One region of the Bradyrhizobium sp. B120 genome, then DNA from elsewhere that is predicted to be linked to it. Evidence: riboswitches for the same ligand, from Rfam matches in the RefSeq annotation. Region 1 holds a riboswitch; each other region holds the start of a gene.
The links. A riboswitch is a leader RNA that binds a small molecule or an ion and turns the genes downstream of it on or off. The one in region 1 is predicted to bind cobalamin.
Positions count from the first base shown of each region.

Region 2: it holds a riboswitch for cobalamin, as region 1 does, so the genes downstream of both, ACOIX3_RS37560 (TonB-dependent receptor) here and ACOIX3_RS14870 (DUF1636 family protein) in region 1, are expected to answer to the same signal.
Region 3: it holds a riboswitch for cobalamin, as region 1 does, so the genes downstream of both, metE (5-methyltetrahydropteroyltriglutamate--homocysteine S-methyltransferase) here and ACOIX3_RS14870 (DUF1636 family protein) in region 1, are expected to answer to the same signal.

Region 1 covers NZ_CP185242.1:3,273,832-3,278,522, forward strand. The annotation lists gene cobD (threonine-phosphate decarboxylase CobD) at 1-9, shown strand, start outside; gene ACOIX3_RS14860 (cobyric acid synthase) at 6-1,454, opposite strand; gene cobO (cob(I)yrinic acid a,c-diamide adenosyltransferase) at 1,466-2,119, opposite strand; cobalamin riboswitch at 2,156-2,372, shown strand; gene ACOIX3_RS14870 (DUF1636 family protein) at 2,465-2,839, shown strand; gene cobW (cobalamin biosynthesis protein CobW) at 2,836-3,870, shown strand; gene cobN (cobaltochelatase subunit CobN) at 3,870-4,691, shown strand, end outside.
Region 2 covers NZ_CP185242.1:8,093,720-8,098,410, reverse strand. The annotation lists gene ACOIX3_RS37570 (amidohydrolase family protein) at 1-1,389, shown strand, start outside; gene ACOIX3_RS37565 (CobW family GTP-binding protein) at 1,391-2,320, shown strand; cobalamin riboswitch at 2,546-2,742, shown strand; gene ACOIX3_RS37560 (TonB-dependent receptor) at 2,848-4,691, shown strand, end outside.
Region 3 covers NZ_CP185242.1:2,299,790-2,304,480, reverse strand. The annotation lists gene metE (5-methyltetrahydropteroyltriglutamate--homocysteine S-methyltransferase) at 1-2,319, opposite strand, end outside; cobalamin riboswitch at 2,420-2,623, opposite strand; gene ACOIX3_RS10715 (nodulate formation efficiency C protein) at 4,048-4,691, shown strand, end outside.

The sequences.
Region 1 (4,691 bases):
TCGGTTTAACGCGCCAGCGCGAGCAGGCCATCGACATCGAGATGGGTCTCGAGGTGCTCGGCAAGCGCGTCGAGCGCGCTCTCGACCCTGGCGCCGTACGGCTGATCCGCCGCAGGGATATCGAGCTGCGCAAGGAACGCCTTGCGAAATCCGTCCGAGGTGAACAGGCCGTGCAGATAGCTGCCGTGAACGCGTCCGTCGCTCGACATGGCGCCTTCCGGCGCGCCGTCAAGCATTGAAAAGGGCCGCGCGCGATCCGGGCCATCGGTACGCCCGATATGGATTTCGTAGGCGCTGATCGGCTGATGGGTCGCAGCGTGCACCGCGTTGACGCGGGTCAGCGTCTTCTGTTCGGACATAACAGTCGTGACGTCGAGTAGTCCGAGGCCGCGCGTTTCGCCGGCGAGTCCCTCGATCCCATCAGGGTCGGCGACGTTCTGCCCAAGCATCTGGTATCCGCCGCACAACCCAAGGATATGGCCGCCGCGGCGATGATGCGCCAGAAGGTCGATGTCCCAGCCTTGCGCGCGCAGGAAGGCGAGATCGCCGCGGGTCGATTTCGAGCCGGGCAGGATGACGAGCTTCGCGTCGCCCGGGATGGCTTCGCCCGGCCGCACCATCACGAGATCGACACCAGGTTCCAGCTTCAGCGGATCGAGGTCGTCGAAATTGGCGATCCGCGACAGCGCAAGAAACGCGATCTTGCACTGGCCGGGCCTGCGTGCCTCGCCGAGCCCGAGCGCGTCTTCGGCGGGAAGCTCGCCGGCGCGCGCGAACCAGGGCAGCACGCCAAAGCCGCGCCACGCGGTTCGGGATTCGATCAGGCGGTAGCCGTCGTCGAACAGCGTCGGATCGCCGCGGAACTTGTTGATGACAAAGCCCTGGATCATCGCAGCATCATCGGGATCGATCACCGCCTGGATGCCGACGAGCTGCGCGATCACGCCGCCGCGGTCGATATCGCCGACCAATACCACGGGCACGTCGGCCCGGCGCGCAAAGCCCATATTGGCGATGTCGGACTTGCGTAAGTTGACCTCGGCGGGGCTGCCGGCGCCCTCGACTAGCACGAGGTCGGCGCGCGCCTTCAGGCGCCCAAAGCTCTCCAGCACCGCGCCCATCAGCGACGGCTTCATGGCGGTATATTCGCGCGCGCGGGCGGTCGCGATCCGCTTGCCGTGCACGATGACCTGCGCGCCGACATCGGTTTCGGGCTTCAGCAGCACCGGGTTCATGTCGGTGTGCGGCTCGACGCCGGCGGCGAGCGCCTGCAAGGCCTGCGCCCGTCCGATCTCGCCGCCGTCGACCGTCACAGCGGCGTTGTTCGACATGTTCTGCGGCTTGAACGGCAGCACGCGCAGGCCGCGTTGTCTGGCGGCACGCGCGAGGCCGGCGACGATGAGCGACTTGCCCACGTCCGAGCCGGCTCCCTGGATCATCAATGCGCGCGCCATGGCAATAACTGTCAGAACTCGACGCCCGGCTGGGCCTTGATGCCGGAGCGGAAGGGGTGCTTGACCAACGTCATCTCGGTGACGAGATCGGCGATCTCGATCAATTCGTCCTTGGCGTTGCGCCCGGTGAGCACGACATGCGTCATCGGCGGCTTCGATGTGGTCAGGAAGTCGACGACATCGGCGATCGCCAGATAATCGTAACGCAGCGCGATGTTGATCTCGTCGAGCACGACCATGCGCAGGCTCGGATCCGCGATCAGCTGCTTGGCCTTTTCCCAGCCGGCTTGCGCCGCCGCGATGTCGCGGGCGCGATCCTGGGTCTCCCAGGTAAAGCCTTCGCCCATCGCGTGGAATTGACAGAGATCGCCGAAATGCCCGGTGAGCAGGCGGCGTTCGCCGGTATCCCAGGCGCCCTTGATGAATTGCACCACGGCGCAGGGAAAGCCATGCGCCACGCAGCGCACGATCATGCCGAAGGCGGAGGAGGATTTTCCTTTACCGGCGCCGGTATGAACGATGATCAGGCCCTTTTCACCGCTTTTGGTCGCCATGATCTTGTCGCGGGCGACCTTCTTTTTCGCCATCTTGGCCGCATGGCGCGCATCCAATGAAGGGTCGGTGCCGACGGCGCCGTCTTCAGCGTCGTTTCCATCAGAAATCATCACGTTCCTTCGGCTTGACAAGTGCGAGGCCAGGACGAATGGTGACCCCGCGTTGGTTCCTGTCCTACGACAGGCGAAGAGGGAATGCGATAGGGCTCGGACCGCAAGGTTTGCCCGAAGCGCAGCCGCCCCCGCGACCGTGACCGGAGAGATGCCCAAGCCACTGATTCCCTGATGGAGTCGGGAAGGTGGGCATCACGGGAGAAATCCTACTCCGCAAGCCGGGAGACCTGCCGACGCAGTGTGTTTGAGACCGGCGGACGGGGTGTTCCGCGACGGGGAACGGACCTGTTCACGTCAGGTTCGTGTGCCTCATCGCTTCCCGCAGTCAATCCAGGAAGGGCGATGAGCGTTACACTTCATGTCTGTATCACCTGTCGCGCGGGCCAGACGCTCGCGGAAGGTGAGGTCGCGCCCGGTGCGCGCCTGCACGCCGCGCTTGTTGAGGCGGGTGTGCCCGATGACGTTAATCTAGTTCCCGTCGAATGCCTGTCGGCTTGCAGCCAAGGCTGCTCCGTCGCGCTCAGCGCGCCTGGGCGGTGGTCCTATGTCTACGGCCGCCTGTCCGCGGACAATGCCAAGGATGTGATCGCCGGCGCTACCGCCTATGCCGCGGCGCCTGACGGCATCGTGCCGTGGCGCAGCCGTCCCGAAATCTTTCGCAAGCAATCGCTTGCCCGCATTCCCCCCATCGCCGTCGTGCCGGAGGCCGCAGAATGACCACGCTCGCCAAGGTTCCGGTCACCGTCGTGACCGGCTTTCTCGGGTCCGGCAAGACGACGCTGATCCAGCACCTGATCCGCAATGCCAACGGCAAGAAGCTCGCGGTGCTGGTGAACGAATTCGGCAGCGAAGGCGTCGACGGTGACATCTTGAAGTCGTGTGCGGACGCCAATTGTCCGACCGAGAACATCGTCGAGCTCGCCAATGGCTGCATCTGCTGCACCGTCGCCGACGATTTCATCCCGGCGATGGAGCAGCTGCTCGCGCGCCCCGTGCGGCCCGATCACATCGTGATCGAGACATCCGGCCTCGCGCTGCCGAAGCCGCTGTTGAAGGCGTTCGACTGGCCGGAAATCCGCTCGCGGATCACGGTCGACGGCGTGATCGCGCTGGCCGATGCGGAGGCCGTTGCCGCCGGTCGCTTTGCGCCGGACCCGGCCGCGGTGGATGCGCAGCGCGCGGCCGACGACAATCTCGATCACGAAACGCCGCTGTCCGAAGTGTTCGAGGACCAGATCGCCTGTGCCGATATCGTGCTCCTGACCAAGGCCGATCTCGCCGGAGCCGAGGGGATCAAGGCCGCCAAGGCGCTGATCGCGGCCGAGATGCCGCGCGAGGTGCCGATGTTGCCCATCGTCGATGGCGCGATCGATGCCCGCGTGATCCTCGGCCTTGAAGCGGCGGCAGAGGATGACCTCGCGTCGCGGCCGTCTCACCATGACGGCGAGGACGAACACGAGCACAATGATTTCAACTCAGTGGTGATCGATCTGCCCGAGATCGCGGATGTCGATGCGCTGATCGCCTCGATCAAGGGGCTGGCGCGCGAGCAGAACGTGCTGCGCGCCAAGGGCTACATCGCGGTCGAGGGCAAGCCGATGCGGTTGCTGGTGCAATCGGTCGGCGAGCGGGTCAGGCATCAGTTCGACATGCCCTGGGGCGTGCGGGCGAGACAATCAAAGCTCGTCGTGATCGGCGAACACGGCGATATCGATGAAGCCGCGATCAGGGCGCGACTAGGTGTCTGATGCACGTCGTCTTCCGCGAGAGCCGTGGCCTTGAGGAGACCGCGACGCCAAGAGACCTCGGTCAGGATCCGGCCGATCTCGTGGTGTTGTCGTTTTCCGACAGCGATCTCGCTGCGTTCGCGGCCGGCTGGCGGCGGGGCCGTGCCGCATTGCCGTCGCTGCGGCTCGCCAATCTCGCGGAGCTGCGCCATCCGTTGTCGGTCGATACCTATATCGAGCGGACACTGTCGCAGGCGCGCGGCATCCTGGTGCGGCTGATCGGCGGCGAACCGTATTGGTCGTACGGACTGGCCGCGGTGCACCGGCTGGCGAAGGAACGTGGCATCGCCCTGGTGGTGCTGCCGGCGGATGGCCGCGACGATTTGCGGCTGGATGAATTCTCGACCCTGCCGGTCTCGACGCTGCGCCGCCTGAAGGTGCTGTCCGACAAGGGCGGCCCGGTTGCCGCGCAGGCCGTGATCGCGCAGCTGGCGCTGGCGTCCGGACTTTATGCCGGGCCGGTCGTCGGCGAGATCGATCTTCCCGAGATCGGGGTCTACGATTCGCGGCGCGGCGCCGTCGCGGCGCTGCCGGCATCGGATGGCCGGCCGCTTGTGCTGGTGACCTTCTATCGCTCCTACCTGGCGGCCGGCGACACGGCGCCGGTCGATGCACTGATCGATGCGTTGCGCGAAAGGGGATTTGATGCCCACGGCGTGTTCGTCACCTCGCTGAAGGCGGCCGGCGTCGCCGATTGGCTGCGCGCTCAATTCGCGCAATGTACGCCCGCCGCCATCGTCAATGTGACCGCGTTCTCTGCGGCGGGTGACGACGGCACGACG
Region 2 (4,691 bases), 4.3 Mb from region 1:
GGCACCGGGCTCGGCGGCGCCGAGCGCCAGATCGACGCCACCAGACTTGTGGTGGCGCCCGGCTTCATCGACCTGCACGCGCATGGCCAGACCATTCCGGCCGATCGCATGCAGGCGTTCGACGGGGTGACGACATCGCTCGACCTCGAGGCCGGCGTGCTGCCGGTCGCGTCCTGGTACAAGCGCCAGGCCGAGAAGGGGCGGGTGCTGAACTACGGCGCGGCCGCCAACTGGGCGTTCGCGCGGATCGGCGCGATGACCGGCTCGAACGCGGAAAGCTCGCTGGAATCGTTTGGCGCGGCGATGCGCGATCGCCGCTGGATCGAGAACGTGGCGACCGAAAGCGAGGTCGGCGGCATCCTCGCGCGCCTTGCCAACGGACTGAATGAGGGCGGCATCGGCATCGGCATTCTCAACGCCTATGCGCCGGGTGCCGGCGTGCAGGAATTGACTGCCGTGTGCCAGCTCGCGGCCGATCATGCGGTGCCGACCTTCACCCACGTCGCCTACATGTCGCGGATCGATCCCGAGAGCGCGGCCGAAGCCTATATCCGCCTGATCGGCTATGCCGGCGCCACCGGCGCGCATATGCACATCTGCCACTTCAACTCGTCGAGCAAGACCGACATCGAGCGCTGTGTCGCGCTGATCGCAAAAGCGCAGGCGCAGGGCCTGCCGATCACGGTGGAGGCCTATCCCTACGGCACCGGCTCGACCGTGCTGGCGGCGACCTTCTTCAGCGATCCCAAATTCGAGGAGCGCAATGGCCTCGGCTATGATTCGGTGCAGCGCGTGACCGACGGTCACCGCTTCGGTAGCCGCGAGGAGCTGCTGGCGGCGCAGGCCGCGGAACCCTCGACGCTGGTGCTGTGGCATGTGCTCGATATCGAGAACAACGCGCATCATCGCGATCTGCTCGACATGGCGGTGCTGTATCCAGGCGGTGCGATCGCGTCCGACGCGATGCCGTGGACGCTGTCGGACGGCCGCCCCTACACCGGCGACGCATGGCCGCTGCCTGATGATGCCACCTCGCATCCGCGTTCGGCCGGCTGCTTCACCCGCTTCATCCGCGAATGGGTGCGCGAGCGCCGGAAGGTGTCGCTGCTCGAGGGCATCCGCAAATGCGCGCTGATCCCGGCCGAGATTCTGTCCGCGAGCACGCCGGCGATGCGCGCCAAGGGCAGGCTGCAGGTCGGCGCCGACGCCGACGTCGTGGTGTTCGACTTCGAGACGCTCAGCGACCGCGCGACCTTCTCCGCGATGAACCGCCCGGCGGAAGGCGTGCGGCATCTCGTGGTCAGCGGCCAGCCGCTGATCAATGATGGCGTCCTCGACGTCGCGGCACGGCCGGGCCGGCCGGTGCGCCGGCCGGTTGCCGGAGGCTAAGATGCCGGTCCCGATCCTGCTGGTCGCGGGTTTTCTCGGGGCGGGAAAGACCACGGTCGTGAACCATCTGCTGGCGCATGCGCAAGGCCGGCGCATCGCCGCCGTGGTCAACGATTTCGGCGCGATCAACATCGACGCGGAGCTGATCGCCGGCGCCAGCGACGGCGTGGTCAGCCTCAGCAATGGCTGCATCTGCTGCACGCTGGAAGGCGATCTGCTGCGCACGCTCGCTGGCCTGCTGCGGCGGGATCCGCGTCCCGAATTCATCGTGATCGAGACCAGCGGGATCGCCGATCCCGCCGACATCGTGCGCAACCTGATGGATCCCGTGATCTGGAAGGAGGCACCGCTGGAGACGGTGCTGTGCGTGGTCGACGCGACGCAGCCCGCGGCGATGCTGGACGATGCGCTGCTGCGCTCGCAGCTGCGCGCGGCCGATGTGGTGGCGCTGAGCAAGGTCGATCTGGCCGATACAACCGCGTGCGCGGCGATCCGCGATGCGGTGCGGGCCGTGCGTCCGGCGGCCGTGGTCGTCGATGCCCTGCATGGCGAGGTGCCGGCCGCGCTGCTGTTTCCCGCGGACCTCGATCAGGTGCCGGCGCCGCGTGAGACCGCGCCGCGACGACCGGTAGCCGATCGGTTCGAGACGCTGAGCTGGACCTCGGAGCGGAAGGTAGCGCTGCCGCGCTTGCAGCAGGCGATCGGCAGACTGGCGCCGAAGCTGGCGCGCGCGAAGGGATTGTTCGAGACGGTCGAGCAGCCGGGACGGCTGACGGTATTTCAACTCGCCGGCGGCCGCGCGACGTTGGCTGCCGGCGGTGTGCCGGCACCGGGAGTGCCACGCACGCGAATCGTTTTCATCGCCGAGATGGGCGCTCTGTCGCGGGCCGAGATCGATGAGGTGATGCAGGGATGCGTCGACCTTGAGTGATGCGAGCTTGCGTTTCCCGTCACCCTGAGGAGCGCGAAGCGCGTCGCGAAGGGTCGATGGCCCGGCTGGTGGCCGTGCATCCTTCGAGACGCGCGTGCCGCGCTCCTCAGGATGACGGGTTACCTCTCCGCGTCAGCCGCGGATGTCGCTGTGTCATCGCCGCAGCACCATCCCGCAAAGCATGTGTGCGACAATCGCATCGAATTGACAGCCCATCCCGCACCACCTATCGTTTCTGTCGACGGTTCCCTTCGGGGATCAAAAGGGAATGCGGTGCGAGGGTAACCCCAATGCCGCAGCTGTCCCCGCAACTGTAAACGGCGAGCCTTTCGTCAATTTGCCACTGGGCTGTCAGGTCCGGGAAGGCGTCGACAGGCGATGACCCGTGAGCCAGGAGACCTGCCGTCAGTCGTGGTCACACGCGAGCACATCGGGCGGGGGCGTCCTGGTGGGATCGGAGCACTGCCTTTGGGGCAATGCGCCAGTCCGCGTTCGCGGTGACGTGCCACGTTACCGCGAGTCCTTTCATGTCTCCGTCTTCTCCCGCCGCGCGCCGTTGGCGCCTCGGTCTCGTTTGCTCCCTGTCATCGCTGCTGCTGCCGGCCGAGGGGTCAGCACAAACAGCTCCACCCACGACGCTCGATCCGGTCGAGGTCTCGCCCTCGACATCCGCAAAGCCCAAGCCTGCGGCGCGAAGCAGCAATCCCGCCGCTGCATCGCGGCCGCGCGCCAGAGCTGCAACGGCGGCGGCAACCGCTGGCGCGCCGCGCGCCGCGGCGTCGGGCGCATCGGGATCGGCATCGCCGACGCTCAATGCCTCCGCGCAGGGAGGTACCGGCAGTCGTCTCAACCTGACGCCGCTGCAGACGCCAGCCAGCGTCGAGATCCTCACGTCGCAAACCATCGCCGAACGCGGCCAGCATAATGTGCTCGATGCCGTCACCCAGAATGCGGCCGGGTTCATCGCAACGCCGGCGCCCGGCAATGGCGGCCTGTCGTTCAGCACCCGCGGCTTTGCCGGCAGCAACTCGGTGATGACGCTGTATGACGGCACACGCTTCTATATCGGCTCAGGCACCCTGACGTTCCCCTACGACACCTGGTCGACGCAACGCATCGAGGTGCTGCGCGGTCCGGCCTCGGTGCTGTACGGCGAAGGCGCGATCGGCGGCGTCATCAACGTCATTCCGAAGAAGCCGCAGGGCACGCCCTACAACGAGGCCGAAGTCTCGCTCGACAGCAACATGACGCGGCGGCTCTCGGTCGACAGCACCGGTCCGATCAATCCCAATGTATCCTACCGCATCAACGCCACCGGCAACATGTCGGACGGCTGGGTCGATCGCGACAAGACCTCGAATGCGGTGGTCTCCGCCGCCGTGCGGGTGCAGGCATCGGACAATCTCGCCTTCACGCTGTCAGAGGATTATGGCGACCGCAGCCCATCGCGCTATTTCGGCACGCCGCTGATCAACGGCTCGATCCAGGACGTGCTGCGCTTCAAGAACTACAACGCGTTGGACAGCGCGATCCGCTATCAGGACAGCTGGACCCAGTTCAAGACCGAGTGGGACGTCGCCGACGGCGTCAAGATCAACAACACGCTGTACTATCTGACCAGCGAGCGGCACTGGCGCGATATCGAAAACTACACCTTCAATCCGAAGACCCAGCTGATCGACCGCTCCAGCTACATCGAGATCTTCCACGACCAGAAGCAACTCGGCAACCGGATGGATACGACCTTCAGCGGTCACGTCTTCGGACTTGCCAACCAGTTCGTTGCCGGGTTCGACGTCAACCGGATCGACTTCACCCACACCAACAATTCGCCCTATGGCGGCGCGTCGTCGGTCAATCCTTACGTGTTCGATCCCGGATCGTTCTTCGCGACGACCACGGCGACGACGCCGGGCTTCAACGCGATCGTCAATCAATACGCGCTGTTCGCCGAAGATCGGCTGTCGCTGACCGATCAATTGTCGCTCGTCACCGGCGTCCGGTACGATCGTCCCGAGGTCGATCGCACCGATTACAAGACGCCGGCGAACAGTTTTGAAACCACGCTGTCGGGCACCAGCTGGCGAACCGGGTTGGTGTACGAGCCGATCAAGAACCTCGCGTTCTATGGTCAGTACGCGGTCGGCGTCGATCCGGTCAGCAACCTGATCTCGCTGTCGACCTCGCAGAAGACCTTCCAGCTTGCGACCGGCAAGCAGACCGAGATCGGCGTCAAGCAGTCGTTCTGGGGCGGCCGCGGCGAGTGGACGCTGGCAGGGTATGAGATCGTCAAGACCGGCCTGACCATTCCCGATCCCAGCAATCCCACCGCCGGCCTGGCACTGCAGATCGGCCAACAATCATCCCGCGG
Region 3 (4,691 bases), 970 kb from region 1:
GCGCAGTTCGCGGGCGGCAGCGACCATATTGACCAGCGCGGGGCGAACCTCCTCCCATTTGCGCGTCTTCAGGCCACAGTCAGGATTGATCCAGAGCTGCGAATCCTGCAGCCGCTTCCGAGCCAGCGCCATGAGCTCCTTCATCTCGCCCGTCTCGGGAACGCGTGGAGAATGGATGTCGTACACGCCTGGCCCGATTTGATTTGGATATTTGTAGCTCCTGAACGCGTCAAGCAGTTCCATTTTCGAGCGCGAGGTCTCGATCGAAATGACATCCGCGTCCATTGCAGCAATTGCATCGATGATGTCGTTGAACTCCGAGTAGCACATATGGGTATGGATCTGGGTTTGATCGGCGACGCCCGATGAGCAGATGCGGAAGCAGTCGCCGGCCCATTCGAGATAAGCAGGCCATTCCGATCGACGCGATGGCAATCCTTCGCGCAGGGCAGCTTCGTCGATCTGGATCATGGTCGCACCAGCATTCTCGAGATCGCCGACTTCGTCTCGGATCGCGAGCGCAATTTGACGGCAGACCTCGCTTCGGGGAATATCGTCGCGAACAAACGACCAGTTCAAGATCGTTACCGGTCCGGTCAACATCGCCTTCATCGGTTTCTTGGTTAGTGATTGTGCGTAGCGCCACCAGTCTACGGTAATCGGCTGCGGCCGCGAGACATCGCCAAACAGGATCGGCGGCCGGACACAGCGCGAGCCATAGGATTGCACCCAACCGTTCTTCGTAAATGCGAAGCCGGCGAGTTGCTCGCCGAAGTACTGCACCATGTCATTTCGCTCGAACTCGCCATGCACGAGCACGTCCAGACCGATGTCCTCCTGCCAACGTACGGCGCGCGCCGTCTCTTCCTTGAGGAACTTGTCGTATTGCTCGTCGCTCATCGAGCCTCGCGCATGCGCCGCACGGGCATTCCGGACGGCAGTGGTCTGCGGAAACGATCCGATCGTCGTGGTAGGAAAAGCCGGTAGTCCGAAGCGCTTGCGTTGGATCTCGGCACGACTGGCAAATGGGCTGGCGCGCCCGCGCATGGTCCGGTTAATCGCTCCGAGTCGGACGGCGACATTGGGATCACGGATCTTCGGCGAAGTGCGGCGGATGGACGCGGCACGCTCGGATTCCGCAAGAGCTTTCGCAACATTCTGGTCGCCTGCGAGTGCCCGCGCCAAGGTCGCAAGCTCGCGCATCTTCTGAACCGAGAAAGCAAGCCAGGTCTTAACGTCGGAAGCGAGCTCCGTCTCGAGTTCGACATCGACCGGCACATGAAGCAGCGAGCAGGATGGGGCGATCTGGACGCGATCCTTGCCGAGCTTCGCGATTGCGGGATCCAGCCGTTGGCGGAGCGCCGACAAGTTCGACCGCCACACATTGCGGCCGTCTATGACGCCGAGCGACATGACGAGATCATTCCGGCTGCCAGCAATGATCTCGTCCAATAACTGTGGCGCGCGAACCAGATCGAGGTGCAGCCCGGCGACAGGCAGGCGCAAGGCGGTGTCCAGATTGTCGCAGAGGTCGCCGAAATAGCTCGCTACCATGATCTTGATGGCCGGCCCCTCCTTTGCGAGCCGGTCATAGGCATGGAGCAAGGATTTTCGCGAGCTCTCATCCAGATCGAGGACGAGGCAGGGCTCGTCAAACTGAACCCAGTTTGCCCCGCGTTTAGCCAATTCCTGCAAAACCTCGATATAGACCGGTATCAGGTCATCCAGCAGTGACAGTGGCTGGAACGCAGGATCCGCACTCTTGCCGAGCTTTAAGAATGTGACCGGCCCGATCAGGACTGGGCGAGTCTGAAAGCCAAGTGCCTTGGCTTCCTCATACTCATCGATAGGTTTGCGACAGGACAGGCTGAACGTTTGTCCGCGGTTAAATTCCGGGACCATGTAGTGGTAGTTGGTGTCGAACCACTTGGTCATCTCCTGCGCGGGTGCGCCATACGCGCGCGGTCCGTGACCGCAACTCGCATCCTGCCCGTCGCATTGTGAACCGCGTGCCATGGCGAAGTACGTCTCCAGCGAAGCGGATCCGGCTTTCGGCACGTAGATTTCCGGGATGGCGCCAACCATGACACTGGTGTCGAGCACCTGGTCGTACAGCGAGAAATCGTTCGACGGAATGACAGTGACACCGAGGGATGTCTGGCGAGCCCAGTTCGCAGCACGCAGGCCAGCTGCGTCCTCGAGCAACTGCTGTTCGCTGACTCTTCCTGCCCAGTAGCTTTCGAGCGCGAGTTTGAGCTCGCGCCTTGGACCGATGCGCGGCGTTCCGAGCGTGGCAACCGGAAGCGAGAGAAGAGACATAGCGTTAACCCCATATTGGGGGCAAAGGCCATGGCGGACGCAGGCAGGGAAGTCGCGCGAGCGACGGCTGCTTGGCGCACCACCGGGGCACCCCGCCCGTGGACGAATATACTGCCGGGGCAGGTCTCCTGGCTCGCGGGTCATCGCCGCTGTCCGGCCTTCCCGAAGCCGCGCAGGCTTCAGTGACTCTGTTGGACAGCGGCTCTCCGCTCACAGTTGCGGGGGCAGCGCCGGCATTGGCACCGGCTTCCCTCTTAGCTCCGGATCAAGTGGGACCCGGAGAACCTCGACGACTTGGATTATCGGCAAGAGAGCTCTTCCGTCAACCTCTCAAATTAAATGTTGTGGCCTCTCTTATGCGAATGATGGTCCGCCTCCACCATGGATCTCGATGTAGAAGCCGCTCTGCAATCATGAATATCACAATGACCATATCAAATGGTGCGTTGACGTTGAAGCCGCGCGTCAGATCTGTGCAAGAGACAAATGCGGCCTGCGCGATGAGGGCTATTGCGTCGAGCAGACGGTCTTCATGTGAGTCAGCTACGGTTCATCAAGAACGCGACCCTGCGTCTGCCTTCTCCACCAACAACCAAGGATCGGCGTTGGCAAGCGCAGGACATATGCGAACTCCAACAGCATACTCAGCGAGCATATTGTCTTACGATGCCAGCCAATTCTGGCAGGCGTCACGTTGGTCTTTCTTGGCGATACTGCCTAAGCAAGCATGTCGAACCGCCTTAACAAGAACAGAGAGGCCCGCAATGAAAATGGCTGTTTGGAGTGCCCTAGGCGTCTTTTCTGTTGGCGTCTTTGCGGTCGGTCTGTTCGAATGGATGATAAGGCCGCTTATGCGTCAACCCGTTAGACGGATACTCGCGAAACTATTGATCAGCTCAAGCCGAAACTAGCACGGCTCGACGCCCCCTACCCGCTTACGAAAAGTCGATAAATGACGGGCCGATAAACCTGCCATCGCGCGTGCGCAGCGAGAAACGCCGTCTCATCCGCCTGCTCGAGGGGTGAACTTCCTTGGCATCTATTCCAAATGCTCGGTGCTGAAAAGCGACTTCGCGTCGTTGTGGGCCCGTAGAGTGCCAAGCACAACCGATCACCCTCGAAACTCCAGGAGCGCCCCATGGCCGCGAAGGAGCGCCAAGACGCCGCAATGGACGCCTTGGCTGCAAGTGCCCAAAGGCATGGCAGGGATCGAACGCCGACGTTGTCGGCAACGACACCGACCCGAACGGTTCAATGGCGGTACACCTTCTCCCAATCGCCGCCGGGAACGTGGCGGGAAGGCGTTCGCCTGCGCTGTCGAAGATCCAGTGCATGACAGGGATAAATCGTGGAGGTCGCGGCGGATAGGCCGAATGGAAACATCAATACGTTCGCAAGTCGGAAAGCCAACAAAGACGCCACAAATATGGTGCGAACTGCCGCCTATTACCTGGCACGAAGAATGCAGACCCTCGGCCTGCCCAGGCTTCTCCTCCTGGGTAGGTCCAGCATCGCAAATTGAGGCTTTGGCTGGCCATCGAAGTTAGCGGCGCGTGACATCGAGGGGACAGCGCCTGCTCGCGCGGGACACTGGCGGGCGCCCGCGTCACGTCGCCGCTAACTTCTTGCGATCGCGCATAGCGCGTTGAAGGTTGCTCCGCTTTGGAATTGACGTGTAAATGAAAACCAGATGGGCCGGCGGTTATGAAGAAAATATCTGGAAGACGCGTGCTTTGGTTCTATCTCGGTCGATCACTGATCTGCCTGGCCGCGCTGGCTGCGACGAGCAACAATGTTCGCTGCGACGACAACGCCCTTGTCGAACGAGTCAAGTCAGTGTGGCGAGCACAGGACGGTGACACGATAGAACACATTATCTCCAAGGTCTCGAAGGTGGCGCAGTTCGTTCCTCAAACGTGGGGAGTCGCTGAAGGAATTGACCGAACTGAGTACGTTTATCTTCTATGGACCAGGCACCGGAACCACAAATCAGACGAACAGTACGTTATTGCTTGGAAGATCGCAGTCGATGGGACGATTAAACTTGCGTCGACGTATGCAAAGCCGATTGAATTGGGCTGGCGCGCCTTGGCGCTCTCGTTGATCGCCAGTGAAATCACAGATGGCGAAGAGGACGCAAATCTTCCATTTCTGCATGATCCGGCCAACTTCAACTTCGTGATGACCGCGCAAGGCAAGCTCGGCAATCTTCTGCGGCACGGGCGCTGCAATATCATTGAACCCGTTGAAGTGGATTACGTGCCAAAGCCGAATGACAAGCCGGCCGAGAAAGGTGATCTGTGGCGCGTTTTGCTTTTGGTGAACTGCAATATCCCCGGGCCCCATTATTTTACCCATAACGGGGTCATCAC